DNA from 3 places in the Bradyrhizobium sp. NBAIM18 genome. Region 2 is predicted to be linked to each of the others. Evidence: predicted binding sites of a transcription regulator. Region 2 holds the regulator's gene; each other region holds the start of a gene.
What was found. Region 2 encodes PhoB, which activates phosphate uptake and scavenging genes when phosphate is short. Its sites were predicted from a motif close to TGTCATNNANCTGTCAT; they were not measured.
Positions count from the first base shown of each region.

Region 1: the regulator PhoB is predicted to act here: its motif matches at 1,114-1,130, upstream of ugpB (sn-glycerol-3-phosphate ABC transporter substrate-binding protein UgpB).
Region 3: the regulator PhoB is predicted to act here: its motif matches at 2,126-2,142, upstream of phnC (phosphonate ABC transporter ATP-binding protein).

Region 1 is NZ_JADYVO010000022.1:94,005-99,623, forward strand. Features, by position in the region: gene I6F17_RS31925 (CaiB/BaiF CoA-transferase family protein) at 1-899, shown strand, start outside; gene ugpB (sn-glycerol-3-phosphate ABC transporter substrate-binding protein UgpB) at 1,183-2,499, shown strand; gene ugpA (sn-glycerol-3-phosphate ABC transporter permease UgpA) at 2,547-3,428, shown strand; gene ugpE (sn-glycerol-3-phosphate ABC transporter permease UgpE) at 3,428-4,276, shown strand; gene I6F17_RS31945 (sn-glycerol-3-phosphate import ATP-binding protein UgpC) at 4,283-5,371, shown strand.
Region 2 is NZ_JADYVO010000020.1:90,505-96,123, reverse strand. Features, by position in the region: gene I6F17_RS30640 (GcrA family cell cycle regulator) at 1-510, shown strand, start outside; gene phoB (phosphate regulon transcriptional regulator PhoB) at 801-1,508, opposite strand; gene phoU (phosphate signaling complex protein PhoU) at 1,531-2,247, opposite strand; gene pstB (phosphate ABC transporter ATP-binding protein PstB) at 2,259-3,080, opposite strand; gene pstA (phosphate ABC transporter permease PstA) at 3,077-3,922, opposite strand; gene pstC (phosphate ABC transporter permease subunit PstC) at 3,927-4,916, opposite strand; gene pstS (phosphate ABC transporter substrate-binding protein PstS) at 5,050-5,619, opposite strand, start outside.
Region 3 is NZ_JADYVO010000009.1:175,460-181,078, reverse strand. Features, by position in the region: gene phnE (phosphonate ABC transporter, permease protein PhnE) at 1-140, opposite strand, end outside; gene phnD (phosphonate ABC transporter substrate-binding protein) at 212-1,147, opposite strand; gene phnC (phosphonate ABC transporter ATP-binding protein) at 1,216-2,025, opposite strand; gene I6F17_RS21360 (chloramphenicol acetyltransferase) at 2,200-2,871, shown strand; gene I6F17_RS21355 (alpha-D-ribose 1-methylphosphonate 5-triphosphate diphosphatase) at 2,868-4,061, shown strand; gene I6F17_RS21350 (DUF1045 domain-containing protein) at 4,081-4,779, shown strand; gene I6F17_RS21345 (hypothetical protein) at 4,783-5,376, opposite strand; gene I6F17_RS21340 (selenium-binding family protein) at 5,460-5,619, opposite strand, start outside.

The DNA of each region.
Region 1 (5,619 bases), on a different contig from region 2:
CGGGCACGCTGGAGAAATGGGGCATCGGCAACGACGTCCTCAGCAAGAAATATCCCCGCCTCGTGCATTGCCGGATCTGCGGCTTCGGCGCCGACGGCCCGCGCGGCGGCAATCCCGGCTACGACGCCATCATCCAGGCCATGACCGGCATGATCGCGGCGACCGGCTCGCCCGAGAGCGGGCCGATGCGGATCGGCGTGCCGCTGGTCGACATCACCACCGGACTTTATGCGGCGATCGGCATCCTGATGGCGCTGTCGGAGCGGCAGCGGTCGGGCAAGGGCCAGTTCCTGGAGACGACGCTGTACGAGACCGGCCTCGCCATCATGCATCCGCACACCGCGAATTATTTCATGCACGGCAAGCCGCCTGGTCTCACCGGCAACGAGCATCCGAACCTCGTGCCTTACGCGATCTTCCCGACCAAGACCGACAACATCTTCATCGGCGTCGGCAATGACGGCACCTTCCGCAAGCTGGCGAAGGAGATCGGCAAGCCCGAGCTCGGCACCGATCCGCGCTTTGCCCGCAACAAGGACCGCATCGCCAATCGCGAGGCACTGCGCGCCGAGCTTGCCGCCGTGTTCAGCCAGCACGAGGCCGAGCCGCTGTGCAACCGCCTGCTCGCGGCCGGCCTGCCCGCAGGGCCGGTGCAGAAGATCGACCAGGCGTTGACCAACCCGCACACGATCGCGCGTGGCGATATTATCGAGAAGGACTGGTACAAGGGCGTGGCCTCGCCGATCCGGCTCGACCGCAGCAAGCCGAGCCTGCGCCGCGTGCCGCCGAAATTCAGCCAGCACGCGGCCGAGGTGCTGGGCGAGTTCGGCTACTCCAAGGCCGAGATCGACGCGATGGTCGAAAAAGGCACGGTCTGCGGTCCCGAGCGGAAACGCTGAGCTAAGGCGAGCGTCAACGGTGGTGCGCTCCCTCTCCCGCTTGCAAGTGGGAGAGGTTCGGAGCCCGCGGCACGATAGTGCCTCATCTCATGCCGCACTGCGGCGCGCGCACGCATGTGCAGCGCGAACGGAGTTGGCTGACCGCTCCGGTCTTGGCCTATTTGACGACTTCCCATTTGGCCGCGCTTGCTGCTTTCGTTTCTCCCGCTTACACAGTCATGTGAACGTCATATGGCGCTGCTAGCGCAAGCGCTTCTTTAGTGACGGGCAAGGGAGGTTCTTGATGGCTCTTCGACATTTTGGCACGGCGGCGGCCGTCGCACTCACAATTGGTCTCGGCGCGTCGCCGGCGCTTGCCGTGACCGAAATCCAGTGGTGGCACGCGATGACCGGCGCCAACAACGACGTCATCGTCAGGCTCGCCAACGATTTCAACACCACGCAGAGCGACTACAAGGTGATCCCGACCTACAAGGGCAACTACGCCGACACGATGAACGCCGGCATCGCCGCGTTCCGCGCCGGCAACGCGCCGCACATCATGCAGGTGTTCGAGGTCGGCACCGCCACCATGATGGCAGCGACCGGCGCCGTGAAGCCGGTCTACAAGCTGATGGCCGAGACCGGCGAGAAGTTCGATCCGAAGGCCTATCTGCCTGCGATCACCGGCTATTACTCGACCTCGAAGGGCGAGATGCTGTCCTTCCCGTTCAACTCGTCCTCGACCGTGATGTGGGTCAACCTCGACGCACTGAAGAAAGCGAATGTCGAGGTGCCGAAGACCTGGCCCGAAGTGTTCGACGCCGCCAAGAAGCTGAAGGCGGCCGGCCACGCCACCTGCGGCTTCTCCAACTCCTGGGTCACCTGGGTCAATCTCGAGCAGCTCTCCGCTTGGCACAACGTGCCGCTCGCCAGCAAGGCCAACGGCCTCGACGGTTTCGACACCGTGCTGTCCTTCAACGGTCCGCTCCAGGTCAAGCATCTCGAAAATCTGGTCGAGCTCCAGAAGGACAAGACCTACGACTATGCCGGCCGCACCAACACCGGCGAAGGCCGCTTCACGTCGGGCGAATGTCCGCTCTACCTGACCTCGTCCGCGTTCTTCGGCAACGTCAAGGCGCAGGCCAAGTTCGCCTTCACCGCGGTGCCGATGCCCTATTACCCGGACGCCAAGGGCGCGCCGCAGAACTCGATCATCGGCGGTGCCTCGCTCTGGGTAATGGGCGGCAAACCGGCGGACGATTACAAGGGCGTCGCCAAATTCTTCTCCTTCCTCTCGGACACCGATCGCCAAGTCTACATCCACAAGGCCTCGGGCTATCTGCCGATCACCAAGGCAGCCTATGAGAAGGCCAAGGCGGATGGCTTCTACAAGGATCAGCCCTATCTGGAGACGCCGCTGCTCGAGCTGACCAACAAGGAGCCGACCGAGAATTCGCGCGGCCTGCGCCTCGGCAACATGGTGCAGCTCCGTGACGTCTGGGCGGAGGAGATCGAGCAGGCGCTGGCCGGCAAGAAGACCGCCAAGCAGGCGCTGGACGCGGCCGTCGAGCGCGGCAACACCATGCTGCGCCAGTTCGAAAAGACCGCCGTGAAGTAGGGCGACAAGCGGCAGGCCGGTCGCCCGGCCTGCCGCGCTGGGGCATCATGCAAAAGCAAGCCATTTTCCAATCGAAGCTGTTGCCCTATGCGCTGGTTGCGCCGCAACTCGCGATCGTCCTGATTTTCTTCTACTGGCCGGCCTTGCAGGCGATGATCCAGTCGTTCCTGCTGCAGGACGCCTTCGGCCTGTCGACCAGCTTCGTCTGGTTCGAGAACTACATCGAGCTGTTCAAGGAGCCCGCCTATTTCGAGGCGATCCTGCGCACCTTCTTCTTCTCATTCGCGATCGCGGTGTCGTCGCTGTCGTTCGCGCTGCTGCTGGCCGTGATGGCGGACAAGCCGCTGCGCGGCTCGATGCTCTACCGCACGCTGCTGATCTGGCCCTATGCGGTGGCGCCGCCGGTCGTCGGCGTGCTCTGGATCTTCATGCTGCATCCCTCGCTCGGCGTGCTCTCGCGCTACCTGCGGGCGCTGGGCATCGACTGGAATCCACTGCTCGACGGCGACCAGGCCGCAGCGCTGATCATCCTGGCCGCCGCCTGGAAGCAGATCTCCTACAACTTCCTGTTCTTCCTCGCCGGCCTGCAGAGCATCCCCAGAAGCGTGATCGAGGCGGCTGCGATCGACGGCGCCCGCCCGATGCGCAGGTTCTGGACCGTGATCTTCCCGCTGCTGTCGCCGACCATCTTCTTCCTCCTGGTCGTCAACATCGTCTACGCCTTCTTCGACACGTTCGGCATCATCGACACCATGACCCGCGGCGGTCCGGGCAAGTCGACGGAAACGCTGGTCTACAAGGTCTATACCGACGGCCTGCTCGGCGGAAACCTCGGCAGCTCCGCGGCGCAATCGGTGATCCTGATGATCATGGTGATCGTGCTGACGGGCATCCAGTTCCGCTTCGTCGAACGCAAGGTGACCTACTGATGGTCGAGGAAGAAGGCTTTCGGCGCTACATTGCCCATTTCATCCTCTGGATCGGGATCGCGATCGTCGCCTTCCCGGTCTATCTCGCTTTCGTGGCCTCAACCCAGGACAACGCGGTGATCGCCAACGGGCAGATGTCGCTGCTGCCCGGCGGTCATTTCTTCGAGACCTACTACCAGACCATCTTCGTCGGCACGAGCGGCTCGACCCGCGAGCCGGTCGGCAACATGATGCTGAACTCACTGGTGATGGCGCTCCTGATCGCGCTGGGCAAGATCGCGGTCTCGATCATCTCGGCCTATGCGATCGTGTATTTCCGCTTCCCGTTCCGGATGGCGCTGTTCTGGCTGATCTTCATCACGCTGATGCTGCCGGTCGAAGTCCGCATCTATCCGACCTACAAGATCGTCGCCGACCTGCACATGCTCGACAGCTATGCCGGCCTGTCGCTGCCGCTGATCGCATCGGCCACCGCGACGCTGCTGTTCCGCCAGTTCTTCATGACCGTGCCGGACGAGCTGCTGGAGGCCTCGCGCATCGACGGCGCCGGCCCCTTCCGCTTCTTCTGGGATACGCTCTTGCCGCTGTCGCGCACCAACATGGCGGCGCTGTTCGTGATCCTGTTCATCCTCGGTTGGAATCAATATCTCTGGCCGCTCCTGATCACCACGCGCGACGACATGCAGACCATCCAGATCGGCATCCGCAAGATGATCACCACCACCGACGCGCTGACCGAATGGCCGATCGTGATGGCAACCGCCGTGCTGGCCATGCTGCCGCCGGTGTTCGTTGTCGTCGCCATGCAGAAATTGTTCGTGCGCGGCCTGGTCGAGACGGAGAAGTAGAGACTTATGGCTAACGTCACCCTGCGCAGCGTCCGCAAGACCTATCCCGGCGGCTTCGAGGCCATCAAGGGCGTCGACGTCGATGTCGGCGACGGACAGTTCTGCGTGCTGGTCGGCCCCTCCGGCTGCGGCAAGTCCACGCTGCTGCGCATGGTCGCGGGGCTGGAGACGGTCACCGGCGGCGAGATCGACATCGGCGGCCGCGTCGTCAACGGAGTAGAGCCCGCCGATCGCGACATCGCGATGGTGTTCCAGAACTACGCGCTCTATCCGCATATGAGCGTCTACAACAACATGGCCTATGGCCTGCGCAACCGCGGCATGGCCGAGGCCGAGATCAAGACCCGCGTCGAGGAAGCCGCGCGCGTGCTTGAGCTCTCCGCCATGCTAGAGCGCAAGCCGCGCCAGCTCTCCGGCGGCCAGCGCCAGCGCGTCGCCATGGGCCGCGCCATCGTGCGCCAGCCGAAAGTGTTCCTGTTCGACGAGCCGCTCTCCAACCTCGACGCCAAGCTGCGCATCGCGATGCGGGTCGAGATCCGCAAATTGCAGCGCCGGCTCAACACGACGTCGATCTACGTCACCCATGACCAGCTCGAGGCGATGACGCTCGCCGACATTCTCGTGGTGATGAACGGCGGCCAGGTCGAGCAAATCGGCAATCCGCTTGATATCTACGAGAAGCCGGCCACGACCTTCGTCGCCTCCTTCATCGGCGCACCGCCGATGAACCTGGTGTCGACACGGCCCGAGGAAATCCGGCTGCAGCTCGCCGGCAGCAATGCTGCCGACGCCGGCATCCTCGGCATCCGCCCGGAGGATTTCGTCATCACCGACGAGACGCCGGATGGCGGCATCGCCTTGGCGCTTACCGTGGAAGCGATCGAGCGCGTCGGCGCCGAGACCTTCGTCTACGGCTCGCGGGAGCAAGAGGACCAGCGCGTCGCCGCCACGCCCGGCGAGCTGCCGCCCGGAGAGGTCATCGTCCGCATTCCCGGAACCCAAGCGCCCGCCATCGGCGCGAGAATCCGTGTCGCGGCGGTGCGGGCCAAGCTGCATCTGTTCAGCGGCGACGGGCGGAAGCGAATCGAGGCTTGAGGGGCCTTCCGAAGAACCAAGCAACGAAAGTGCGAAAACAACCCCATGCACAGTAGAAGGGGGGCTTGTTTTCATTAGAGAATATTCAGCGAGAGATTCGTCATGCCCGGGCTTGTCCCGCCTGCGCGGCCGAAGCCGCTTCGGCGAGGCGAAGGCCCGGGCATCCACGTTCTCAGTGCCGCGAGCAAGGTCGTGGATGGCCGGGACGAGCCCGGCCATGACGATCCGCGAGCATCTAGGGCCCCAAT
Region 2 (5,619 bases):
ACGGTTTTGACCTGGTCCGATGATCGCGTCGAGCAGCTGAAGAAGCTCTGGGAGGCCGGACTTTCGGCCAGCCAGATCGCGGCGGAGCTCGGCAATGTGACCCGCAATGCCGTGATCGGCAAGGTGCACCGGCTCGGCCTGTCCGGCCGCGCCAAGAGCCCTTCATCGGCAGCGCCGCGGCCGCGCAAGGCACGGCCCGCGCAGCATATGATGCGGGTGACCCGCCCCGTCGCGCGCGGCAACACCGCGTTGGCGCAGGCCTTCGAGGTCGAGTTGGAAGCTGAGCCGGTTACCTACGACAACGTGGTGCCGATGAGCCAGCGGCTGTCGCTGCTGGAATTGAACGAGGCGACCTGCCACTGGCCGGTCGGCGATCCCTCGAGCCCGGATTTCTTCTTCTGCGGCGGCAAGGCGCTCTCCGGCCTGCCCTATTGTGCCCAGCATTCGCGCGTGGCCTATCAGCCCGCAGCGGATCGCCGTCGCGCAGCACCGAAACCGGGCACGCGGTGAGCTTGCGGACTTAGTTGATCGCCAAGCTTGATCGAAGACTGCAGCCGTCACACGATGACGGCACCAATCACTCGGTGTCATCCCCGCCTAGTGCGCGATTGCGCACAGGGGGCGGGGATCCATAACCACAGGGCGCAATCGTTGCGCCAGATGGTCACTCCGAGTCTTCGTCAAACCACGTACTGTGGTTATCGCGACGAGCGCAAGCGCTCGCGCTGAGATCCCGGGCTCGCGCTGCGCGCGCCCCGGGATGACGGCCTAGATTTGTAGCCGCAGCTCGCTAAACCAGCTTACGTCTGCTCAGCCTTCGCGAAGCGATCGTCCAACGCGTAGCCGGCGCCGCGGACGGTGCGGATCGGGTCCTGCTCGCGGCCAAGATTGAGCAGCTTGCGCAGGCGGCCGATATGGACGTCGACGGTGCGCTCGTCGATGTAGATGTCGCGGCCCCAGACGCTGTCGAGCAGCTGCTCGCGCGAGAACACGCGGCCGGGATGCTCCAGGAAGAACTCCAGCAGGCGATATTCGGTCGGACCGAGATCGATCGGCCGGCCCGAGCGCGCCACGCGGCGCTTGTCGCGGTCGAGCTCGATATCGCCATAGGCGAGCACGGTGGCGAGGCGCTCGGGACTCGCACGCCTGAGCAGGCCCTTCACGCGCGCAAGCAGCTCCGGCACCGAGAACGGCTTGACGATATAATCATCCGCGCCGGTCGCGAGCCCGCGCACCCGTTCGCTCTCCTCGCCGCGCGCGGTGAGCATGATGATCGGCAGCTGCTTGGTCTCGGGGCGGGTCCGAAGCCGCCGGCACAGCTCGATGCCTGACAGGCCCGGCAGCATCCAGTCGAGCACGATCAGATCGGGAATGTGCTCCTTGAGGCGGGTGTCGGCATCATCGCCGCGCATCACCGTCTCGACGTCATAGCCGTCGCCTTCGAGGTTGTAGCGAAGAAGCTCGGTGAGAGCTTCCTCGTCCTCAACCACCATAATGCGTGCGCCCATGTGGTCGTAGCTCCTTAAGTCGTCAGGTGTTCGGCAGCGTCGTGGCGAAGGTCGTCATGTCGCCCTTCGGCCGCTTGTCGGTGATCGCCTGGCCCTCGATCATGTAGAACACGGTCTCGGCGATGTTGGTGGCGTGGTCGCCGATCCGCTCGATGTTCTTGGCACAGAACATCAGGTGGATGCAGAACGAGATGTTGCGCGGATCTTCCATCATGTAGGTGAGGAGCTCGCGGAACAGCGAGGTGCAGATGGCGTCGACTTCCTCGTCGCCCTTCCACACCGCCATCGCCGCCGGCAGGTCGTGCGCGGCATAGGCGTCCAGCACCGACTTGACCTGCTGCTGCACGAGGTCGGTCATGTGCTCCAGGCCGCGGAACAGCTTGAGCGGATGGAAATCCGTCTCCAGCGCCGCGACGCGCTTGCCCATGTTCTTGGCGAGATCGCCGATGCGCTCGAGATCGGTCGCAACGCGCATCGCGCCGACGATCTCGCGCAGGTCGACGGCCATCGGCTGGCGGCGGGCGATGGTGAGCACGGCGCGCTCCTCGATGCGCTTCTGCAGCGCGTCGAGTTCGACGTCGGTGGCGACGACGCGCTGGCCGAGCGCGACGTCGCGGCGGATCAGCGCGTCGACGGAATCGACGATCATGCGCTCGGCGATGCCGCCCATCTCGGCGACCAGGCGGGTGAGCTCCTGAAGGTCGCTGTCGAAAGCCTTTACGGTATGTTCAGAACCCATGTTCCGTCTCCTCAGCCGAACCGGCCGGTGATGTAATCCTGCGTGCGCCGATCGCTCGGCGACGTGAAGATCTTGCTGGTGTCGTCGAACTCGATCAACTCGCCGAGATACATGAAGGCGGTCTTGTCGGAAACGCGCGCCGCCTGCTGCATGTTGTGGGTGACGATCGCGATCGTGTAGTTCTCGGACAATTCCTGGATCAGCTCCTCGACCTTGGCGGTCGAGATCGGGTCGAGCGCCGAGCAGGGCTCGTCAAACAGGATCACCTCGGGCCGCACCGCGACGGTGCGGGCGATGCAGAGGCGCTGCTGCTGGCCGCCGGAGAGCGACAGGCCGGAGGCATTGAGCTTGTCCTTGACCTCGTTCCACAGCGCGCCACCGCGCAGCGCCTTCTCGACGCGGTCGTCCATCTCGGACTTGGAGATCTTCTCGTAGAGACGAATGCCGAAGGCGATGTTCTCGTAGATCGTCATCGGGAACGGCGTCGGCTTCTGGAACACCATGCCGACCCGGGCGCGGAGCAGGTTGAGGTCGAGCTTGGGGTCGAGGATGTTGGTATGGTCGAGCAACAGCTGACCGTCGGCGCGCTGGCCCGGATAGAGGTCGTACATCCGGTTGAAGATGCGCAGCAGGGTGGACTTGCCGCAGCCGGACGGGCCGATGAACGCCGTGACGCGGTTGGTGCCGAGCGCCAGGTTGATGTTCTTCAGCGCGTGGTGGTCGCCGTAGTAGAAGTTGAGATTGCGCGCCGTGACCTTGGCGGGCGCCTCGGGCAGGGGCTGCGAGCCGGGATGAACGGTCGGTGCGGTGACGGAAACAGACATTTCACTCATTTTGCAGTCCTCTCGGCGCCAAGGATGCGCGCGCCAATGTTAAGGGCAAGCACGGTCAGGGTGATCAACAGCGCGCCGCTCCAGGCGAGTTGCTTCCAATACTCGTAGGGGCTCTGCACGAAGTTGTTGATGGTGACAGGCAGGTTCGCCATCGTCTTGTTCAGGCCGAGGCTGAAGAACTGGTTCGACAGTGCCGTGAACAACAGCGGCGCGGTCTCGCCGGCGACGCGGGCGGTCGCCAGCAGCACGCCGGTGATGAGGCCGGAGCGCGCGGCACGATAGGCGATGCGCTTGATCACCAGCGAGCGCGGCAGGCCGAGCGCGCTGGCTGCCTCGCGCAGCGGGTTCGGCACAAGCAGCAGCATGTCTTCTGTGGTGCGCACCACGACCGGGATCACGATCACGGCGAGCGCCAGCGCGCCGGCGATGGCGGAGAAGCCCCGCATCGGCATCACCACCGCGCCGTAGATGAAGAGGCCGATGATGATCGAGGGTGCCGACAGGAGAATGTCGTTGATGAAGCGGATCACCGAGGTCAGCTTGTCGTTGCGGCCGTACTCGGCGAGATAGGTGCCGGCGAACAGGCCGAGCGGCGCGCCGATGCCGACGCCGATCACGGTCATGATCAACGAGCCGACGATGGCGTTGCGCAGGCCGCCCTCGGTCGATCCGGGCGGCGGCGTGTCAGCTGTGAAGACCTGGAGGTTGAGCCCGGCCAGGCCGTTGTAGAGCAGCGTGACCAGGATCAGCGCGAGCCAGGTGACGCCGAAGGCGGCGGCTGCGACGCAGAGACCGCGAATGACGATGTCCCAGCGGCGGCGGCGCGAATAGATCGGGTTCATGGCTTCACTTCCCGGCCTTGGTTTCGAGGCGCAGCAGCATCAAACGGGCGGCAGCGAGCACGAAGAACGTCAGCACGAACAGCAGGAGGCCGAGCAGGATCAGGCCGGACTGGTGCAGGCCGTCGCTCTCGGCAAATTCGGAGGCGATCGCCGCCGAAATCGTCGTGCCCGGCGCGAAGATCGACGAGGAGATCCGGAACGAGTTGCCGATGATGAAGGTCACCGCCATCGTCTCGCCGAGCGCCCGGCCCAGCGCCAGCATGACGCCTCCGATGATGCCGACGCGGGTGTAGGGGATCACCACGCTGCGGACGACCTCCCAGGTGGTGCAGCCGACGCCGTAGGCGGCTTCCTTCAGCACCGGCGGCACCGTCTTGAACACGTCGACCGAAATCGAGGTGATGAAGGGCAGCACCATGATGGCGAGGATCAGCGCGGCGTTGAACAGGCTGAGATAGGACGGGGGCCCTGCGAAGATCGCGCCCAGCACGGGGACGCCGTCGAACACCCTGATCATGAAAGGCTGGAAGGTGTTGGCCAGGAACGGGCCGAGCACGAAGAAGCCCCACATGCCGTAGATGATCGAGGGGATGCCGGCGAGCAGCTCAACCGCCATGCCGATCGGGCGGCGCAGCCATTGCGGGCAGAGCTCGGTGAGGAAGATCGCAATGCCGAGACCGACGGGAATGGCGATCAGCATCGCGATGAAGGAGGTGACGAGCGTGCCGTAGATCGGCCCGAGCGCGCCGAGCACCGGCGGATCGGCCGAGGGCGCCCAGCGCTGCGTCCACAGGAAGGAGATGCCGAACTCCTGGATCGCCGGGAAGGCGCCGACGATCAGCGAGATGATGATGCCGCCGAGAATCAGCAGCACCGAGATCGCGGACAACCGCGTGATCCAGTAGAAGGTGACGTCGCCGAGCTTGAACGCGCTCAAGGCCTTGGCGCGATCATATGGACCGGCAGCATCAATCACATTGCTCTCAACAGCCATCTCAGCCACGCCGATCCCCTATACCCGTTTTATGTACGCTTGTTGTTGGTGGCGCGCTCCGGATGCGGCAGGAGGCCGATCCGGAGCGGAGATCTTGCAGCGTCCCGGAACCGTGTCCGGGACAAATAGCGCCTTAGCTCTTGATCTCGGCAGCCCAGGTCTTCTCGATCTGCTGGACGACGCTGTCCGGCATCGGAATGTAGTCGAGCTCCTCGGCCATCTTGCCGCCGTTCTTGAAGGCCCAGCGGAAGAACTTGATCGCTTCCTGCGCGGCCGCCTTGTCGGTGGCGGACTTGTGCATCAGGATGAAGGTCGCCGCCGTGATCGGCCAGGACTTCTCGCCGGGCTGCTCGGTCAGGATGACGTAATAGCCGGGAGCCTTGGACCAATCGGCGTTGGAGGCGGCCGCCTGGAAGGCCTCGACGGTCGGCTGCACCGGCTTGCCGGCCTTGTTGACGAGACCGGCGTGGGTGAGCTTGTTCTGCTTGGCATAGGCGTATTCGACATAGCCGATCGAGTTCTTGGTCTGGCTGATGTTGCCCGACACACCCTCGTTGCCCTTGGCGCCGACGCCGACCGGCCACTCGACCGCGGTGCCCTCGCCGACCTTGCTCTTCCAGTCCGCGCTGGCCTTGGAGAGATAGTTGGTGAAGTTGAAGGTGGTGCCCGAGCCGTCCGAACGACGGACCACGGTGATGGCCGC
Region 3 (5,619 bases), on a different contig from region 2:
ATCGCGGCGAGCAACAGCGCCGCGGCAAAGATTGCGGTTCCCCACAGCAGGCGGAGCCGTCGCCGCGAAACCGCCTGGCGATAGGCAGCATTCAGCGCGGCGAGCTGCTGCTCGGGGAGGATCGAAACCGCTGTCGTCATGGGTGGAACAGGTCCCGTCAAAGAAAGAGCCGGGTCCTCGGGACCCGGCTCAGATGCATCGTCCCGAAGACTCAGGACGCCTTCTTCTTACGCAGTGCGTCGACGAACTTGATCAGCTCGATCGTGCCGTCCCAGTCCTTGGTGGTGGCGGGTTGAAAACCCTTCTTCTGGCCATCGGAGAGACGGTCGAACGCAGCCTTGTCCTTGGCCGGCGCGTCGAAGAACGCCTTGGCAATGGCGGCCTTGGCGTCTTCCGGCAGGTCGGAATTGTAGGCATAGGGGCCGTTGATGATCGGCGCCGACTTGTGGACGATGCGGAAATCGTCCTTCTTCATCGCCGAGCCGTCGGCATTCTTCAGCATGCCCTTGGTCAGCATCTGCGCCAGCGTCGAATCATTGTCGCTGGTCCACTGGTTGGCGGCAACTTCGACCGTGCCTTGCGCCAGCGCCAGCATGGCGTTCTCGTGGCTGCCGGTGAAGACGACCTTGCCGAAATAGGTGTCGGCATCGTGGATGCCCAGTTTGTCCAGCTCGAAGCGCGGCACGTTGTTGCCCGAGGTCGAGTTCGGATCCACGAGGCCGAGGTTCTTGCCCTTGAGGTCATCGATCTTCTTGTAGGGGCTGTTCGCCTTGACGAAGAACACGGAATAGTAGCCGGTCGAGCCGTCGGCGTTGATGTCGTTGGCGAAGGCCTCGGACTTGACGCCGGTCAGGCGGGCACGCGCGAACGCGGCCGAGCCGTAGCTCGCGATGTGGATATTGCCGGCGCGCTGGCCTTCGATCACCGCCGCATAGTCGTTGGCGATGCGCAGCGTAACCTTCACACCGAGTTCCTTCGACAGATAAGTCATGAACGGCGCCCAGCGCTCGGTGACGCCGGACGCGTTCTCGGCCGGGACCACCGCAAAGGTCAGCTCCGGATATTTGGCCTTCCAGTCGTTCGCCGAAGCAGAGGCCGTGAACGCGAGCACGGCGGCGCCGGCAAGGATTAATCTGCGAGTGATCATGATACCCTCTTCATCGTTTGGGGTCGGTTGACGCAAAAAAACTGGCAATTGAACAGGTGCGACGCGGCTCAGGCAGCCGCGGCGGTTCCGAGCGCCGGCACGCCCTCGGGCGCCGGGACGGGCAGGCCACCCACGACGTCGGCGGCTTCGAGATCGTAGAGCTCGCGTGCGACGTGATCGGTCAGCGCGGACGGGGCGCCGTCGAACACCACACGTCCGGCCGCCATGCCGATCAGGCGGTCGCAGTAGCTGCGGGCGAGATCGAGCGAATGCAGGTTGCAGAGCACGGTGATGCCGAAATGCTTGTTGATGCGCAAAAGCGCATCCATCACGATCTTGGTGTTGCGCGGATCGAGCGAGGCGATCGGCTCGTCGGCCAGAATAATATCGGGCTGCTGCACCAATGCGCGGGCGATCGCGACGCGCTGCTGCTGGCCGCCGGAGAGCTGGTCGGCGCGCTGGGCGGCGAGCGAGGCGATGTCGAACTGCTCCAGCGCCGACATCGCCAGCGCCTTGTCCTGCTCGGGCCAGGCCTGCGACAGCGAGCGCCAGGCGGGCATCGTCGCAAGACGCCCCATCAGGACGTTGGTGAGCACGTCGAGCCGGCCGACCAGGTTGAACTGCTGGAAGATCATCGCCGAGCGGGCGCGCCACTGCCGCAGCTCCCTGCCGCGCAGCGAGGTGACGTCGATGCCGTCGAACAGGATGCGCCCTTCGCTCGGCGTCACCAGCCGGTTGATGGACCGCAGCAATGTCGACTTGCCCGCGCCGGATCGCCCGATCACCCCGACGAAGCCGCCGGGGGAAACCTCAAACGAAGCATCGTCCACTGCGGCTTTCGCGCCGAAGCGACAGGTCAGGCCTTCAACCACCAGCATACAGGAGCTCCAGAGTAGCTGGAGCCAACCGCTAACGCTCGTGCTTAACACTTGTGTGACAGCGCTGCTGCAGTGAGGCGATCCTACGCACATCATCCCCTGTCATCTGTTTGTCATGACATCGTCATCCGGCCGCTCGAAGAGAGACGCCCGCCCTCGCACTTCGGATGCAACATGGCCGCCAAAGCTCTTTCGGTTCAGCCGACCGTCGATCCCTCGGCCAAGCTGCATGAGACCAGGCTCGGCGCCTACACCGAAGTCGGCGCGCGCACGATCCTGCAAGAAGTGGCGATGGGCGATTATTCCTATGTCGTGAACGATGCGCAGATCACCTACGCCACCATCGGAAAGTTCTGCTCGATCGCAGCGATGACCCGCATCAATCCCGGCAACCATCCGATGCATCGCGCCACTCAGGCGCATTTCACTTACCGATCCAGCGCCTATTTCGAGGGTGAGAGCGACGATCTCGAGTTCTTCGACTGGCGCCGCCAGCATCACGTTCATATCGGCCACGACGTCTGGATCGGCCATGGCGCGATCGTGCTGCCGGGCCGCAACATCGGCACCGGCGCGGTGATCGCCGCCGGCGCGATCGTCACCAAGGACGTGCCGGCCTACAGCATCGTCGCCGGCAATCCGGCCCGCATCGTGCGGCGGCGATTCTCGGAGGAGATCGCCGGACGGCTCGCAAGGCTTGCCTGGTGGGACTGGGGTCACGACAAGTTGCGCGAGGCCCTGCCCAATTTCCGCAAGCTCGGGATTGAAGATTTCCTCTCGGCATACGAAGCAAAAGCGAGCTCATTCGCCAATTCTCCTGCCAGCAAACGAAGCGCGGTCGCGTGACAGACATATTCATCGAAGGCGGCCGGGCCCTGATCGGCGCCGAGCTCGTCGAAACCTCCCTTCTCGTCTCCGGAACCGACATTGCAGAAGTCGATGCCTCTCGCGGCCGGGCGCGGCTGGCGCTGGATGCCCGTGACCTCTTGGTGCTGCCCGGCATCGTCGATCTGCATGGCGATGCCTTCGAGCGCCAGATGATGCCGCGCGCCGGCGTCGACTTTCCGATCGACGTCGCGCTCGCCGACAGCGACCGCCAGGCGATCAGCAACGGCATCACTACCGTGTTTCACGCCACGACCTGCTCGTGGGAGCCGGGCCTGCGCAGCGTCGGCAATGCGCGCGGCCTGATGGAGGCGATCGAGCGGCAGCGTCCGCAATTCGCTGCCGACACCCGCTTCCACCTGCGGCACGAGACCTACAATCTCGATGCCGAAGCGGAGATCGCACAGTGGCTCAGCGAGGGCCGCGTCGACCTGTTCGCCTTCAACGATCATATGGACGGCGTCGTTGCCGACATCTCCAACCCACGCAAGCGCAACCGCATGGTGGAGCGCACCGGTCTGTCGAGTGAAGAATTCGACCGGCTGGTCGAGCGCGTGGTCTCGCGCGCCGACGACGTGCCCGCCTCGGTGTCACGCCTGGCCGCCGCGGCCCGCGGGGCCGAGGTGCGGATGCTCTCGCACGACGATTCGAGCCCGGCGATGCGCCGGGACTTTCGCGAGCTCGGCGCCTTGATCGCGGAATTTCCGATCAACGAGGAGACGGCGCAGGCTGCGGCCAGCCACGGCGATGCCATCGTCTACGGCGCGCCGAACGTCGTGCGCGGCGGCAGCCACACCGGCTGGACCAGGGCCTCCGACATGATCGCAAAGGGGCTCTGCTCGGTGCTGGCATCTGACTATTACTATCCCGCGCAGCTGCTCGCCGCGTTCCGCCTGGCCGCCGATGGCGTGGTGCCGCTAGCTCAGGCGTGGGATCTGGTCTCCGCCGGCCCGGCGCGCGCAACCGGCCTCACCGATCGCGGCCTGCTCGCGGAGGGACGCCGCGCCGACATTCTCCTCGTCGACGACAGCGTGGAGCTGCGGCCGCGACTGATCGCGGTGATCTCAGGCGGCAGGCTCGTGCATCTCACCGACGCGACGCGGCTGCTCACCGCAATGGCGGCGCCGCGCGAGACTGTCGTCGCGGCGTAAATTGGTTATGCTGAGGCAAATGACAGGTTTCCCCCGCTACGCGATCTATTATGCCGCAGGCCGCGACAGCGCCCTCTCCCGCTTCGGCGCCGAGCTGCTCGGCTATGACGCCTACAGCGGCGGCGAGATCTCGTTTCCAGAGCAGGCGCTGCACGCCGCGCCGGACTGGCGCGAGGTCAGCGCCGATCCCCGCAAATACGGCTTTCACGCTACCCTGAAGGCGCCGATGGCGCTGGCGCATGGCAAGACCGAAGCCGAGCTGCTGGCCGCCTGCGAGGCGTTCGCGGGCAGGACACGGCCGATCCCGGCGATCCGACCGGTGGTCGATGCCATCAGCGGCTTCATTGCCGTCATTCCGGCCGAGCCGGTCGAGACTCTCCAACAGCTTGCCGCCGATTGCGTTCGCGAGTTCGACCCGTTTCGCGCCGCGCTGACGGCGGAAGATCGCGCCCGTCGCAAGCCGGAGAAGCTCAGCGAGCGGCAGCGCGACTATCTCGACCGCTGGGGCTACCCTTACGTGATGGAGGAATTCCGTTTCCACATGACCTTGACGGGTCGGCTGGATGCGGAACGGCGCGGGCCGATCCTTCAGATGCTGCGGGCAAGGTTTGCGGCGCTGGGCATCGAGACGCTCGCGGTCGATCGCATCGCGCTGTTCAAGCAGGAGGATGCCAAGGCGCGGTTTCGCATCATCGGCGAATGGGCTTTGGTGCGGTAGACCTCAGCGCGAGGCCGCAAGATTGAAAGCGAGCGCCACCGCGCCAACCAGAACGAGGCTGATCGCCCAGACTGCATCCAGGTTGAACCAGCTTCGCGAGACGAACCTCAATCCCAGATGGCGGTAGACCAGCCACGCCAGACATCCGCCGGCGCCGACCATGGCGGCAACGTGCACCAGCGACACCAATACCGCCATCCCGAGATTTGCCGTCATCAGCGCGCCCGCCGCCTGATGGCCGGCGTCGAGCTCGAAGGCCTGGCAGAGCCCGAGATAGATCGGCACGAGCATCAGGGCAGCGCCGTGAGCGATGGCGACGGCAAATGACCAGAGCACCAATTGCGTCGGCGGAATTCGTGCCAGCGCGCGCGGATGACGCCGGTCGATCAGCCGGTAGACGCCAAAGCCGATGACGAGAAGACTCGCACCGATCTGGATCGGACGCTGCCATTCGGCCAGTACGAGCAGGAAGGCGAACGGCAGCAGCACGAGAAGTGTTGCCAGGAGGTGCCCGGCCGCCAGAGCCCACAATGCGCGGAAGAGCGCGAGGGGGCTCTTGTCCATGAGCCCGGCCGAAACGGCGAGCGGCCATCCCATTCCCGGATTGACGCCGTGGTAGAGACCGCTCGCAACAAGTGCGAGCCACAGCCAGCCAAGGGCCGGGCTCGCCTGCGTCCCATCTAGACCGACGGGTAGCAAAATGAGTCCGTCGAACAATCGCCGCCCTCGAGTCTGATCTGGTGCGCACGATATCCGTCGGGGAAGCTCACGAAATAGTCCTTGTCGAGCTCGAGACCGCCGTTGCGGCCGACATTGGCCATGACTTCCACGCCCGGAACC